Regions from separate parts of the Pseudoalteromonas sp. D15MCD-2 genome, predicted to be linked through region 2. Evidence: predicted binding sites of a transcription regulator. Region 2 holds the regulator's gene; the other holds the start of a gene.
The links. Region 2 encodes sigma-54, which starts transcription at its own class of promoters, with help from an activator protein. Its sites were predicted from a motif close to GTTGGCACGNNNNTNGNNT; they were not measured.
Positions count from the first base shown of each region.

Region 1: the regulator sigma-54 is predicted to act here: its motif matches at 2,349-2,367, upstream of flgJ (flagellar assembly peptidoglycan hydrolase FlgJ).

Region 1 is NZ_JBCFQE010000001.1:2,682,563-2,690,540, reverse strand. It holds gene flgG (flagellar basal-body rod protein FlgG) at 1-404, shown strand, start outside; gene flgH (flagellar basal body L-ring protein FlgH) at 420-1,103, shown strand; gene AADY36_RS12350 (flagellar basal body P-ring protein FlgI) at 1,116-2,210, shown strand; gene flgJ (flagellar assembly peptidoglycan hydrolase FlgJ) at 2,405-3,373, shown strand; gene flgK (flagellar hook-associated protein FlgK) at 3,387-5,396, shown strand; gene flgL (flagellar hook-associated protein FlgL) at 5,399-6,631, shown strand; gene AADY36_RS12330 (flagellin N-terminal helical domain-containing protein) at 6,979-7,941, shown strand.
Region 2 is NZ_JBCFQE010000001.1:471,478-479,455, forward strand. It holds gene mgtE (magnesium transporter) at 1-234, opposite strand, end outside; gene AADY36_RS02120 (HPr family phosphocarrier protein) at 446-718, opposite strand; gene rapZ (RNase adapter RapZ) at 732-1,577, opposite strand; gene ptsN (PTS IIA-like nitrogen regulatory protein PtsN) at 1,578-2,030, opposite strand; gene hpf (ribosome hibernation promoting factor) at 2,034-2,321, opposite strand; gene AADY36_RS02140 (RNA polymerase factor sigma-54) at 2,349-3,845, opposite strand; gene lptB (LPS export ABC transporter ATP-binding protein) at 3,953-4,678, opposite strand; gene lptA (lipopolysaccharide transport periplasmic protein LptA) at 4,675-5,196, opposite strand; gene lptC (LPS export ABC transporter periplasmic protein LptC) at 5,186-5,740, opposite strand; gene kdsC (3-deoxy-manno-octulosonate-8-phosphatase KdsC) at 5,737-6,288, opposite strand; gene AADY36_RS02165 (KpsF/GutQ family sugar-phosphate isomerase) at 6,292-7,263, opposite strand; gene AADY36_RS02170 (calcium/sodium antiporter) at 7,267-7,978, opposite strand, start outside.

The DNA.
Region 1 (7,978 bases), 2.2 Mb from region 2:
TAACTTCTGGTGCGGGTTTTCCATTACAGCCAGAAATGAACGTACCAGACGATGCACAATCAATTACTGTTTCGCAAGACGGTGAAGTGTCGGTACGTATTTCAGGGCAAGCAGAGAACGTGGTCATTGGTCAGCTAACAATTAGTGACTTTATTAATCCATCAGGTCTTGAGCCTATGGGGCAAAACTTATACACAGAAACCGCTGTGAGTGGCGCACCTGTGCAAGGGAACCCAGGTATCGATGGTTTAGGTACTGTGGTTCAAGGTTCACTTGAAACGTCTAATGTGAATGTAACAGAAGAGCTTGTTAACTTGATCGAAACGCAACGAATTTATGAAATGAATTCAAAAGTGATTTCAGCGGTTGATGAAATGCTTAGTTACATCAATCAACAGCTTTAATGGGTAGGAGGCAGCATGCGTAACATTATCTTAGTCACATCGGCAGCATTAATGCTGGGTGGTTGTATGACAACGCAAAATCATCATGTGGTTCAGGATGACCCTTACTATGCGCCTATGTATCCGGAGCCAACAACAGAGCCAATGGTACCAACGGGTTCGTTGTTTGATAGTTATTCAGCAGATGACTTGTACTCAGATAAAAAGGCATTGCGCGCGGGTGATATCATCACTGTTAAATTGCAAGAATCAACGCAAGCCACCAAAGCGGCAAAAACCGAAACCGACAAAGAAACGGACGCTAGTTTAGACCCTGTTATTGGGCTTGGCGGTAATCCAGTTAACATTGGCGGTGATAGCATTCAGTTTGGTATTGGTTCTGGGGCATCGTTTAAAGGTGATTCAAAGTCTAACCAATCAAATAGCTTATTTGGTGATATATCTGTCAATGTGATGCGTGTTCTACCGAACGGAAATTTGGTTATTCGCGGTGAAAAATGGCTCACTTTGAATACCGGTGAAGAATTTATTCGCCTTGAAGGTTTAGTTCGTCCTGAAGATGTTCAAGCAGATAACACGGTCACATCAAACCGTATTGCTAATGCGCGAATTCAATACTCAGGTAAAGGGCAAATTCAAGAAACGCAAAGTGCAGGTTGGCTGTCTCGTTTCTTTAGTAGTTCGCTTTTCCCATTTTAGAGGAATAAAGTCATGAATGGGTTTAAATACATCATCGCTCTTTGCTTAATTAGCCTGCAGTTTTCTGCACAGGCTGAGCGAGTCAAAGATGTATCTATGGTTGAGGGCGTGCGCGCAAACCAATTAGTGGGTTATGGTTTGGTTGTCGGTTTGCCCGGCACAGGTGAACAAAGCCGATTTACTCAACAAAGCTTTAAAGCCATGCTGAATGGTTTTGGTATTACCTTACCTGATAGCTTAAAACCTAAGATTAAAAATGTTGCAGCTGTGGCTGTGCATGCAGAGTTACCGGCATTTAGAAAACCCGGTCAAACCATTGATATTACGGTTTCGTCTATCGGTAGTGCGGGTAGTTTACGTGGCGGTACCTTATTACAAACCTTCCTAAAAGGGGTTGATGGCAATACCTATGCAATTGCACAAGGCAGCTTAGTTGTAGGAGGTCTAGGTGCTGAAGGGGCAGATGGTAGCCGTGTAATTATTAACACACCCACAGTGGGCCGTATTCCAAACGGTGCCATTGTAGAGCGTGCTATTAAGAGCCCGTTTATGCAAGGTGACTACATTACCTTTAATTTAAATCGTCCTGATTTCACAACGGCTAAACGCTTAGAGCAAACGATTAATGATTTAGTGGGTCCTGACAGCGCTCAGGCAATCGATGCAGCTTCAGTACGAGTGTTAGCACCGCGTGATGCTTCTCAACGTGTTGCTTATTTGTCGACACTTGAAAACTTAGAGTTTAAGCCAGCAGACACAGCAGCAAAAATTATTGTGAACTCTCGCACAGGCACAATAGTGATTGGCAAAAACGTGAAACTACAGCCAGCGGCGATTACACATGGTGGTTTAACGGTCACCATTGCTGAGCAGCAAAATGTGTCACAGCCAAATGCTTTAAGTGATGGTGAAACTACCGTTACCAATCAAAGTATTATTGATGTGAACGAAGATGATTCACGTGCTTTTGTATTTAACCCGGGTGTTAATCTTGATGATCTCGTGCGTGCAATCAATGAAGTTGGGGCCGCACCGGGTGATTTAATGGCAATCCTTGAAGCTTTAAAAGAAGCGGGGGCGATAAACGGGCAACTGGTTATCATTTAAATTAAAACGCGCTTTCGAGCGCGTTTTTTGTTTTAGTATTTCTTAAATCATTTAGCACACAAACATCAGCCAAAATCTTGGCTCTGAAGTTACTCCATTCCTGTATCAGTTATTAGCCATTCATTTATAAAGTTTTTTATTGGCGCAATTTTTGCTTTTTAATTTTCATTATTAACTATTGTGTCAAAAAGCTGATGGATACAAATCATCTCGACAAGCAAAACTTTTTTGATTTAGGCAACTTAGACTCATTACGTCAAAATGCCTTAAAAAGTGATGCCTCTAGCGATGCGTCAAAAGAGGCGCTGAAAAAAGCGGCGGCACAATTTGAATCTATCTTCACTCAGATGCTGCTTAAAAGCATGCGCAAAGCAAATGAAGCGTTTGAAGATAAAGACAGCCCATTTAATTCAAGCGGCGTTAAATTTTTTGAAGAGATGCATGACCAACAAATGTCGGTTGAGCTTTCATCAAATGGTTCGCTCGGCCTAGCTGACTTGATTGTTCAGCAGCTCTCGCCAGACGGTAAAGAGTTTACACCAGGTTCTGTACTAAGAACGACGGCTGACTTTGATAGTGATAAACGCGCAAACGGTGTCCTTAATAGCACTACTGAGGCTAAGGCTAAACCACAAGCTGTCGAGGATACATCAGCGAACGAGCAATCAGAAAACCGCTTTGAAGATGCTGAGTCTTTCATTAGCTCTGTTTGGGAGCACGCTAAAAATGCGGCTGAAAAAATTGGCTTAAACCCAGCTGTGATGGTTGCTCAAGCAGCCCTTGAAACGGGCTGGGGTAAACACATCATCAGTAAAGCTGATGGCACAAGTAGTAACAACTTATTCAATATTAAATCGGATAGGAGCTGGCAAGGTGATAAAGCAAGCAAAGTCACGCTTGAGTTTGAACAAGGTGTGCCAGTTAAAAAGCAAGCAAGTTTTCGCTCTTATCAATCGATTAAAGACAGTGTGAACGACTTTGTGGATTTTTTAAATGAAAACCCACGTTATCAAGAAGCACTTAATAATACCGCAGAGCCTGCAGCCTTTTTAGATTCGTTACAAAAAGCAGGCTATGCAACTGATCCAAATTATGCCGATAAAATTAAGCAGGTATTGAAGCGCGTTGAGCTTCAAAGCGTCGCTGCTTCATTGGTACGTTAAGGAGTAGACCCTCATGTCATTTAGCTTATATGACATAGCAAATGCCGGTGTAAGAGCTAACTCTGAGCTTTTACAAACCACCAGTAAAAACATCGCCAACGTTAATACCGAGGGCTATGTGCGTGAGCGTACTGAGTTCACAACCATGATCGATAACCAAGTCGGCCGTGGTGAAACGTATCGCTTACTAAATGAATTTGCACAAAAGCAATTAAATAGAGATACCTCTAATAAAGCGTTTTTTGATCAGTTTGTAACTGAAGCAAGCCGTGTAGATAGCTTGTTTTCAGAAGAGTCAAACAGCTTATCAACGAGCGTAAACTCGTTTTTTAACAATGTACAAGAAAGCTTAAATCAACCGTCATCAACAGTAGCTCGTTCACTGGTCATGACGGATGCACAAAATTTGATTGATCAAATGGACAGGTTATCGAGCATTGTGGTTGACCAAAAAGCAGTAGTAAATGAGCAGCTAGAAATCTTTTCAGATGAAGCAAATAACCTGATCCAAAATATCAGTGATTTAAATACCAAGATTGCTTCGGTTCATGGTACTGATCGTGAGTCAGTATCAAGTGGTTTATATAATGAACGTGATAAAGCAATTCGTGACTTATCTGAGCTGATTGATATTGAAACACTCGATGGTAATAACGGCGAGAAACAAGTGTATTTAGGCTCTGGTCAAGCACTTGTCATGCAAAGTGGCACATTTAATCTGTTTTCATTTAGTGGCGATCCTGATCCGAACTTTAAAGAATTAAAACTTGATGTAAACGGTGGCAAAGCCGTGCCGCTTGAAGTTGATGTGAGTAAATTGAAAGGCAAAATTGGTGGCTTACTGGCATTTCGTGACGATATTTTAGTGCCAGCGCAAAACCAGCTAGGTCAAATGGGCTTAGCATTAGCCGATGCCTTTAACCAACAAAATAGCTTAGGTATGGACGCTAATGGTGAAATTGGCGGCGATATTTTTGCTATTCCAACGGTAGATGCGTTTGGTTATCAAGCCAATATGGGCACATCAACAATGACGGCAACCCTTGAACCTGGTAAAGGCAGCGAATTGCCAGCAAGTGATTTTATTGTGACCTATACAAGCGCAACCACTGTTGAGATTCAGGCAATTGATAATAAAGGTGAACCCATTGGCACCGCATCTACAGCGAATGTGACTGCCGGTGTGATTGACTCATCAACTATTACGGGTGGTGAAGCGTTTGGTTTACAACTCAACGTATCAGGTGCTGCAAATACTGGTGACCAATTTATGGTTAAGTTGAACTCTCAGGCTGCAACTAGCTTAGAGCTTGCAACTGAACTTCCTGAAGATTTAGCGTTAGCATCACCTATTCGAACTGCGAACGATATCAATAATACCAGTGATGCAAGTATTTCTGCTGGCACAGTGTCCGATATTGACAACTCAACGGGTATTACCGTGGGTCCCCCACCGAGTTTGGCGAATGGCGATATCACACTCGTGAAAACGGCGAATGCTAACGAGTATCAAATCACAGATGGTAACGGTACATCGACGTTTACCATTACACCACCTGCTGAGAATATTCTTGCTCAAGCAGGGGCGCCTTACGATACCTACGGCTTTGACTTTAATATTGAAGGATCACCTGCAACAGGTGACACCTTCACAGTAGAGTTTAACACTGGTGGTTTTGATGATAACCGTAATGGTTTGCTATTGGCCGATTTACAAAATGGTGAGCTAGTGCGTCAAAATGTTGAAGCAAGTAGTACAGCCGATAATCATAAAACGTTTAATCAAGCCTATTCAGGCATTGTCACTGATATTGGTGTAGTGACTAGTCAAGCCCAAACCAATGGTGCGGCCTTTACAGCATTGGCTGATCAGTCTGAAGCTTGGTATGAATCGCTATCAGGTGTAAACCTTGATGAAGAAGCGGCAAACTTACTGCGCTTTCAACAATCGTATGCAGCATCAGCACAGGTCCTTTCAACAGCACGTACTATTTTTGACACCTTATTAAGTGCGGCGAGGTAATTATGCGTATTTCAAATAACATGATGTATAAGAATAACCTTAATTCTATTCTTAACTCACAACAAAATGTAAACAAAGCGCAAGAGCAGGTTAATACCCAAAAGCGTGTATTAACTGCTGCTGACGATCCTTCCGCAACGGCTCGCGCGTTACTTTATAACGACCGCATTCAAGGTAATGAACAGTTCACAAAAAACATTACTATGTTGAATAGCCGCCTAACGACAGAAGAAAGTGTGCTGCAAAATATTAAAGGCGCACTTGAGTCTGCTTATACTTTATCTATTCAAGCTGGTAACGGTGCCTATAGTGATATCGACCGTGAAGGTATTGCTGAAGAAGTTAAAGCATTGCAAAGTACGGTACTTGATTTGATGAATGCAAAGACCGAAGACGGTAAATTTATCTTTTCGGGTTACCAAGATAATACTCCGTCTTACACCTTTAATAGTACTTCTGGGCGCTATGAATATGGTGGCGATCAGGGGCAACACAAAATCAAAGTGGCTGAAGGTGTAGAAATCAAATCAAGTGACAATGGTTTTGATACATTCGAAAAAGTAAATGCACGCCTAAATGTAGCTTCAAACGATGGCACTGTTTCGGGCGGTATCGCAAGCTCAAAAATTTATGTTACTGAGCAAGCAGATTTTGATAAATTCCATCAAGCTAATTACAACGCTGATCCTGCTGCGGCTGCAAATGCCAATACACTAAGCTTTATTACTACCACAGGCACACCTAATACATTTGTTGTGCAGCAAGCTGGTGTAACGATTGACAGCGGTAGCTTTGAAAACGGTAAAATTGAATATCAAGGTATGGAGATTTCTGTTTCACCTGTTGCAAATGGCCAAATCGATGTTGACCTTGAAGCACCACAAAAAGAGAATGCGTTAAATACTTTGGATGACCTGATAGCAGGACTAACCAATCCTGATTTAACTCAAGAAGAGTTTGATCAAGTTTTAGCTGATGCCATCGTACAACTCGATAATGCCAAAAATCAGGTTTCACTTGTTCAGGCCGGTTTGGGTGGTCGCTTAAATACGGCCAAGAAAATCGAACAATCAAACGGTGACTTAGATACTAGCAATAAAGCTGCAAAAGCTGAGCTTGTTGAGCTTGATATGGCTGAAGCGATTACTGAACTCACCAAACAAGAAACATCACTGCAAGCTGCACAGGCAACATTTGGCCGTTTGGCTAACCTCTCATTATTTGATTACTTATAATTTATGTAGGTTAAGCTTATTTAATAAACTTAACCTACAAAACCTTCCTTAAGCTTCACACTTTAAAAGCGTTTTTAGAGCACTCTTTTTAGTATTTATATCTTTAGTAAAACATCGTGATAGCGGCTTTCAAGGTAACCAGATGCCATGTTTAGTTAAAAAGCTAAAATATTTCTCTTTTAAATACAGTGCATTAAATAAAATTTTAAAAATTGTTTAAAAATTCACTAAAGGATTTTTTGAGCGGACCGATAACTTAATTAACCAAGCAGAGTAACAAACAACAGTTACCGCTTAATTAGAGTAAGTTTGAGAGTAAATGATAAGTTTACTTCGGGAGAAATATCATGGCACTTTATGTAAATACAAATGTTAGTTCATTAAACGCTCAAAGACAATTAATGAATTCTGGTAACTCACTTGACACTTCATTCAAGCGTTTATCATCTGGTTTCCGTATCAACAGCGCTGCTGACGATGCGGCTGGTCTACAAATTTCTGACCGTTTAACATCGCAAATTAACGGTCTTAATCAAGGTAACCGTAACGCGAACGACGGTATCTCTTTAGCGCAAACAGCTGAAGGTGCACTAGACGAAGTAACGTCAATGTTCCAACGTATACGTACCCTTGCGCAACAAGCGTCGAATGGTTCAAACACTGATGAAGATCGTTTGGCACTTCAAGAAGAAATTCGTTCTTTAGCATCAGAAGTAAACCGAGTTGCTGAAGATACTACTTTCGGTGGCCAAAATTTACTTGACGGTTCTTACTCAGCAAGTTTCCAAGTGGGTGCTGATGCTGTTCAAACAATTGGCTTCAGCATGAAGGATGTTGGTGGTACAGCTAATACGCTTTCTGCTAACGGTGGTTTTACTATGTCAGGTATTGCTGGTGTTGCTTCTGGTGTGACAGGTAAAGGTATGTCCACTCTTGCTGCAGGAATTAGTGATGTAGGTACAGGTTTGACTGCTGCAACTGTTGGTTTCTCAGCTTTCGGCGCAACTACAATCAGCGTGTCTTCTCAGGTTAATGCACAACAAATCTTGGCTGGTATGGATGCTATGATTGCGGTAGTTGATAAAAAGCGTGCAGAGCTAGGTGCGGTTCAAAATCGTTTCCAGTCAACGATTCGTAACCAAGCTAATATCTCTGAAAACTTAAGTGCAGCTCAATCTCGTATTAAAGATACAGATTTCGCGACTGAAACAGCTAACCTAACTAAGATGCAAATCTTACAACAAGCTAGCCAAACAATCTTGAGTCAAGCTAACCAACGTCCTCAAGCGGCATTAAGCTTACTAGGTTAATAGTTGGGAATTTGAGTCAAAGTGAAGTCAAAACTTT
Region 2 (7,978 bases):
AAGACGTACATCTTCAGAGAGTTCTTCTAGAACATCACCACGGACATCTGGATCAACCAGCTGCCAAAGCATACGACGAATTTTATGGGGAGAAGACTCAAGTAAAAGGGCTGTATCACAAGGTGCCGTTTTGGCTAACATACCGCGCACTTGAACAAATTGACCACTATTGAGTGACTTGGTCACTTGTTTGAGTTGTTGTAGTGGATAATCTTGTTCAAAGGCTTCTGGCATTGGCGTCCTTACAACTGAAAAAAGTTTAAATAGGCTAAGCAAATACAGCATAGTTGCTTTGTAGTGTATTTGCAGAGATATCGTCGCACTGCGATAAATTTATTAAGAGTTTTGTAATTTAGAAAAGCGAGCGATATAAAAGTAGGATATTTAAAGGGAATTTTAAATATCCTAATTAAGTTTACCGTAAACCTTGAAGTCTTAGCAAATGCTATTCTTGCTCGTGGAAGCGTTGTGCAATTAATTCGCCGATTGCCGTTAATGCAGCATCGGCGTCAGGGCCTTCGCACACAACGCGAACTTCTTTACCCTGACTACTTTCAAGTAGCATTAATGCTAACACGCTGTCGCCTTCAGCTTCTTTATCATCTTGATAAAGCGTAATTTTGGCATCAAATTGCAGTGCTAATTGCGCTAAAACAGTAGCAGCACGAGCATGTAAGCCAAGTTTGTTTTGAATTAAAAAGGTATCTTCAGCGTGCATTGTTGGTGCCTAATTAAATGTCTTGTTCGCGGTGGCGAATTTTTACATTAGCATGGCTTTTGGCAAAGCTCTCACCAATTGTTTGCGCTAAGTAAACAGAGCGATGCTGGCCGCCGGTGCAACCAATAGCAATGGTCAGGTAACTGCGGTTATTACGCTCTAAATGTGGCAACCAAGTTTGCACAAAGGTTTGTATTTGCCAAGTGAACTTTTGCACTATGCTGTGGCTAGCTAGGTAATCTTTTACTGGTTGATCAAGGCCAGTTAGTGGCTTTAAATCAGGTTCCCAGTGTGGGTTAGGTAAAAAGCGTGCATCAAAAACGTAGTCAGCTTCTTTTGGAATACCATGCTTAAAGCCAAACGACATAAAAGTAATAATTAGCTTTTTATCTTTTTTACCTAAAATCTTTTCGCGAATTGATTCTGCTAACTGATGAACACTCAGATCAGTGGTATCAATCATAAAGTCAGCGCGAGTGATCAACACATCAAGCAGGATTTTTTCTTGTTTAATGGCCAGATCAAGCGGCAAAGAATCAATAGATAGTGGATGCAAGCGGCGTGTTTCTGAAAAGCGCTTGATCAGAGTTTGGTCATCACTGTCTAAATAGAATAGTGTTGGGTTTGCGAAACCTGGCAGGTACTCAAGAATATCATTAAATTCTTGCTGCTCTTTCGGTAAGTTACGTACGTCGATACTGACCGCTATTTTATCGTAGTTATCAGACACACTACGTACGAGCGAAGGCAGTAAATTAACCGGAATATTATCAACGCAATAATAGCCTAAGTCTTCAAGTACTCGTAAAGCGACCGATTTACCTGAGCCTGAGCGACCGCTGATAATTATTAATTCCATTTATGCCTCTGCTGATATGACCTGAAACAGTTGCTGATCGGTAGTAGCACTACGCAGCTGTTTACAAAATTCTTTATCTTTAAGTCTATCAGCAATTGTTGATAAGGTCTTTAGGTGAAGCTGACAGTCACCATCTGGTACGATGAGTGCCACAAAAATATCAACTGGACGATTATCAATTGCATCAAAATTAATAGGGGATTCACTCACTATCACAAATGCATGAGGCTCATCTGCGCCGCTCATTCGGCCATGTGGAATAGCAATACCTCGGCCAATGCCGGTGCTACCTAGTTTTTCTCGGTTGAGTAAAGCATCTAGGATATCTTGTTGCGATAAATGAGGAAGCTGCTGGTGGGCCAGTTCGCTGATATATTCAAGAATTCTTTTTTTGCTATTAAAAAGGACCGCAGCTTTGCTGCAGTCCTGGTTAGTAAGTGAACTTAGTTTCATAATTTAATGTCGAGCTAATTTCTCTTTGTGTTTAATGACTTGGCGATCAAGTTTATCGATCAGTGAGTCAATGGCTGCGTACATATCTTGATGTTCTGTAGAAGCGAACAATTCGCCTCCGTTTACATGTAAAGTTGCTTCTGCTTTTTGGCTTAATTTTTCTACATCTAGAATGACATGAACATTATTAATATGGTCAAAATGCCTTTCTAGTTTTGCAAACTTGGTGTTTACATAGTCTCTTAATGAATCTGTGATTTCTACATGACGACCAGTTAAATTTAGTTGCATAAGCATTTTTCCTTCTATGTAAAACGTCTAAATCAGACTCTTACGCTGATTAGACGGAGGTATTGCTAGAGACTCACGATATTTTGCAATTGTACGTCTAGCTACTTTAATTCCTTGCTCAGCCAATATATCTGCAATTTTGCTATCACTCAATGGTTTAGCTGAGTTTTCTGCAGCGACTAACTTCTTGATTAAAGCGCGTATTGCTGTAGAAGAACACTCACCACCATTTTCGGTGCTGACATGGCTTGAGAAGAAATATTTCAACTCAAAAATACCCCGTGGGGTATGCATATATTTTTGCGTTGTTACCCGTGAAATCGTCGATTCATGCATTTCGACCATTTCAGCAACATCATTTAGCACCATCGGCTTCATTGCCTCAGGGCCATGCTCAAAGAAAGCTTGTTGTTGTTGAACGATACAGTTGGTCACCTTTAATAGCGTATCGTTACGGCTTTCTAAGCTCTTAATAAACCACTTTGCTTCTTGTAAGTGAGAGCGAATAAATTGGCTGTCGCTACTTGATTTAACAGAGCGAGACATAGCTGCATATTGGCTGTTCACTCTAATCTTTGGCATACAATCTGGGTTTAACTCGACTACCCAGCGGCCTTTCACTTTTTTCACTGATACATCAGGTATAACGTACTCAGATTCTTCGCGTACTATGCTATCCGCAGGCTTAGGATTTAAGCTGTGGATGAGCGTCATCACTTCTTTAAGCTCGTTTTCTTTAAGCTTAGTCTTTTTCATCAAAGTTCGATAGTCGCGACTCGCTAATAATTCGATATGCTCAGATAAAACCATTTTAGTTTCAGCTAAATATGGCGTATCGGCATCGAATTGGCGTAGCTGAATGCACAGACATTCTTGTAAACTGCGCGCGCCAATACCCACAGGATCAAATAACTGAATTCTTTTTAAGACCGCTTCGACTTCATCAAGTTCGATTTCTTCTTCATCGTTATTTTGATTAAAGCTTTCGACTATATCTTCACAGCTTACCGTTAAAATACCTGAATCATCGATAGCTTCTACAATTGCCACAGCAATCGCTTCATCAGTAGGGCTAAATGGCGTGAGCTGTAATTGCCACATTAGGTATTCGTGAAGAGTTTCGGTTGATGCACCTTGATAGATAGACTCATCTTCAGGCATTGGCCCTGATGATGTTGAAGGGGCGGCACTCATGTACTCATCCCAAGTAACATCCATGGCTAAGTCATCGCTTACGGTGTCTTTATTGAGAGCATCACTACTTTCTTGCTCGTACTCGCTAGGTGCTTCTTCGGCAGACGCGCTGACTTGCACATCGTCAGACTCCGCTTTTTGCTCATTCTTGCCGGTGCTTTCTTCATTGTAATCCGCTTCTTCCACTTCAAGTAGGGGATTACTATCAAGCGCTTCTTGAATTTCTTGCTGGAGATCCAATGTACTGAGCTGCAACAAACGAATCGCTTGTTGCAGTTGTGGAGTCATTGTAAGTTGCTGGCCCATGCGCAGCTGTAATGATTGCCTCATGTATCCCTAACAATCCTTTTTAAGTTATCGATAACTGTAAAAACACAGTTATCGATTTATTGTCATTGTTATAAGTCTAGCAGATGCTCTAGTCGCTGGCGTAATGGTTACAGCCTGAATTGCTCGCCTAGATATACATCGCGTACAGTTTGGTCTGCTAATACGTGCTCAGGTGTGCCTGATGCAATTAGCTCCCCATGAGAAACAATGTAGGCTTTTTCACAAACATCAAGGGTTTCTCGAACATTATGGTCAGTAATTAGTACACCGATACCACGATTTTTTAGGTGCTCAATAATTTTCTTTATATCTAACACTGAAATTGGATCAACACCAGCAAAAGGCTCATCTAAAAGGATAAATTTAGGATTAGCGGCTAATGCGCGAGCAATTTCTACACGGCGTCGCTCACCACCTGACAGCGCCATACCTTGGCTGTCACGAATGTGTTGAATACTAAATTCATCTAGTAAGCTATTTAGTGTTTCTTCGCGACCTGCTTTGTTTAGATCTTTGCGGGTTTCTAAAATAGCCATCAAGTTTTGGTAAACCGTTAACTTTCGAAAAATTGACGATTCTTGTGGCAGATAGCCGATACCTAAGCGGGCACGATTGTGCATTGGTAAAAGGGTAATATCGTTATCATCAATGCTGATTTTACCTTTGTCGCTTGGGACTAGGCCTACAATCATATAGAAGGTGGTGGTTTTACCCGCACCATTTGGGCCAAGCAAGCCAACAATGCTGCCAGCTTCAACTTCAAGACCGACATTTTTAACCACTTGGCGGCCTTTATAGCTCTTAGCTAAAAGCTCTGCTTTTAATGTACTCATGGTTGACCTTTATTGTCTTTTTTATTTTCAACAGGCACTAAAATAGTGTGTACACGATCTGTTGAGTTTTCGTCTTTTTCAGCACTGATCAGCTGCTGTGCCATATCATAGGTAATGCTTTTTGCTGTTACTTTTTGACCTGCTTGAGTAACTTCAGCTTCACCATTTAAGGTTAAGAAGCGTTTTGCAACATCATAACGAACTTCTTCGGCGCTGGCGCTCATCACGGTGCCATCAGTTTGCTTTTCTTCGAAGTAAGCAGGCTTACCTGTGGCAATAATTAACTCTACTGTACCTTCGGTGTCACCGCCGTGTGCTTCAAGGCGTTCAGCGGTAATACGACGATTACCATGCACGATCTCTACATTACCTTCGAATATGCCAACGCCATCTTTTAGTTTACCTACTTGGCGATCTGAGCTAATGCTAATCTGAGCGCCAGTTTGTTCGGCAGCTGCGCCCGAAAAGGCAATCAATAAGCTTGGGATCAGGAGTAATTTCTTCAGTTTATTGGTCATAGTATATGGTTCGTGTATGGTTAGTTAACTCAACAATTTCGGTTTTTAAATCGGCTTTTAAGCCTTTACCGGTAATCTTTAAATTCGGTCCTGTTAGTGTCACAGGTTGCTTAGAAAACATGGTCATTTTATCAATATCGACATTAATGTTTTCTGCTTTTATATCTTCAATCATGCCGTTGTGGGTTAAGTTTTTAGCAACTACATCCCCTTCAAAAATCAGTTGATCGTTTTCATACAATGTGGCTTCTTTGGCTTTTACTTGCCAAACCTGCTGGTCGCCATAAATAGTAAAAATAGGTTGCTCAAAAAAGGTAAACCCTAATTGTTGATACAACTCCATTTTAGCAGCAGCCACTTTATGACTAATTTTGCCTTGCTCATCATACGCTGTTTGCTTTAACGCCACAGCAGTGTAATCAGGTGTTGCGATGATCTCGTCTTCACTAGTTATTGTGTCTGTTGATTGGTTAAAGTACGGGTACCATAACCACACCATGCAACAAACAAAAACAATACTCAGTAAAATACGGGCTATATTCATGCGCTGGTTCCATCGCTAGTTAACGGCTTACCGTTTTCTAACATCAGTAAATCAGTTAATTCACGCACAGCTCCAAAGCCACCTGGTAATAATGTGGTGTAATGAGCCAGCTTTTTAATCAGTGGGTGTGCGTCGTTTACAGCAACAGCAAACCCTACTTTTTCCATTACTGGTAAGTCTGGACCATCATCACCAATATAGGCAATTTGTTCATCAGTCAGCCCCAGTTTATCTTTTAACTCTTGATAAGCAATCAGCTTATCTTCTTGTCCCTGATAAATGTGCTGAACTGTTAGGCTAGTCATTCGCTGCTGAACTATTTGTGAATGGCGGCCAGTAATCACAGCCACTTCAAAGCCACTATTAATGAGCGCTTTAATACCAAAGCCATCTTTAGTATTAAATGCTTTAAGCTCTTCGCCATCATTACCTAAATAAATTCGGCCATCAGAAAAAACACCATCTATATCACAGATTAGCAGTTTTACTTTTTGTGCGCGCTGACTCACATCAGGGCTAAGAGGCTGGTATAGCTCGGCGAATGTCATTGCTTAAAGAACTCCTGCTTTTAATAGGTCTTGCATATTAAGGGCACCAATTGGCGTATTACTTTGATCTACCACAATTAAACCATTGATACGTTTACGTTCCATAATATTTAAAGCTTCAGCTGCAAGCATATCAGGGCGAGCAGTTGTACATGAACTAGTCATCACTTGGCTAATTGCAGTGCTATGGATATCGATGCGCTGTTCTAAAATACGGCGTAAGTCACCATCAGTGAATAACCCGGCTAACTTTTCGTCTGCTCCGATTACAGCGGTCATACCAAGGCCTTTGGCTGACATTTCGATTAGTGCGTCTTTAATGCTTTGGGTTTCGCTAACGATTGGTGTGGCGTCGCCTGCGTGCATCACATCATCTAATGTAAGCAATAAACGTTTACCTAAGCTGCCACCCGGGTGTGAAAGCGCAAAGTCATCGGCTGTGAAACCACGGGTTTCAAGTAATGCAACCGCCATTGCATCGCCCATAACCAAGGTTGCAGTAGTACTTGCAGTTGGCGCAAGGCCTAACGGACATGCCTCTTGGCTTACTTTAATGCACACATGAACATCAGACAGTTTTGCCATGGTTGAGTCTGGGTTGCCTGTTAGTGAAATCATCTTTGCGCCAATGCGCTTAATAACAGGGATAATGCTGAGTACTTCGCTGGTCTCACCTGAGTTCGAAATACACATCACCACATCATCACGGGTGATCATGCCTAAATCACCGTGGCTTGCTTCGCCAGGGTGAACAAAAAATGCAGGTGTGCCAGTACTTGCAAGGGTCGCCGCAATTTTATTACCAACGTGGCCTGACTTGCCCATACCAATCACAATAATACGACCTGTACATTGGAACATTAATTGGCAAGCGCTATCGAAATCTTGATTTATATATTGCTCAATTTCTTGTAAAGCTTGTGCTTCAATTTCGAGTACGCGCTTACCCTGCGCGATAAAGCTAGGTTGTGTCATTAATTATCCTACTTGGCTGAAAATATAGCCCTGATATGCAATAAATGCGACTAACAAGAAGCCACCTTCTACTCTATTGATACGACGAGCACCTTTAAAGTTCAATGACATGGCAATCAACACAATCGTTGCTGCAATCATGATAAGTGCATCGCGGTTTGCCGCAGAAGGGTCAATAATTGACGGATTGATAATACCTGCAAGTGGTAATACGGCGAGTAAATTGAAAATGTTTGAGCCAACGATATTCCCGAGCGCTAAATCGTCTTCGTTCTTTAATACCCCAGCAATACAGGCTGCCAGCTCTGGTAGGCTGGTACCAATAGCAATTATGGTTAAACCTATTACAAGGTCTGATAGACCAAAATATTTCGCAATATCAACGGCTGATTCAACTAAAAAGTGTGAACTAATTGGTAATAAAATCATGCCGATGACTAACCAAAATACGGCAGATTTGGTACTGACATCATTCGGAACATCTTCACATGCTTCGCTGACAAATGGGTCATCTTGGTTTTTAGCACGCAGAGAAACAATAACTAAACCACCAATAAACACCGCAAAAGCAATCATCAAGGCAATGCCTTCAGCGAACGAAAAATAGTTATCTGAGAACACATACCAAGCGGCTACTGAGATTAACAGTACCAGCGGCATTTCGCGTTTAAGTGTCATTGAAGATACTGAAAGAGGGCGTAGTAAAGCTGTGACA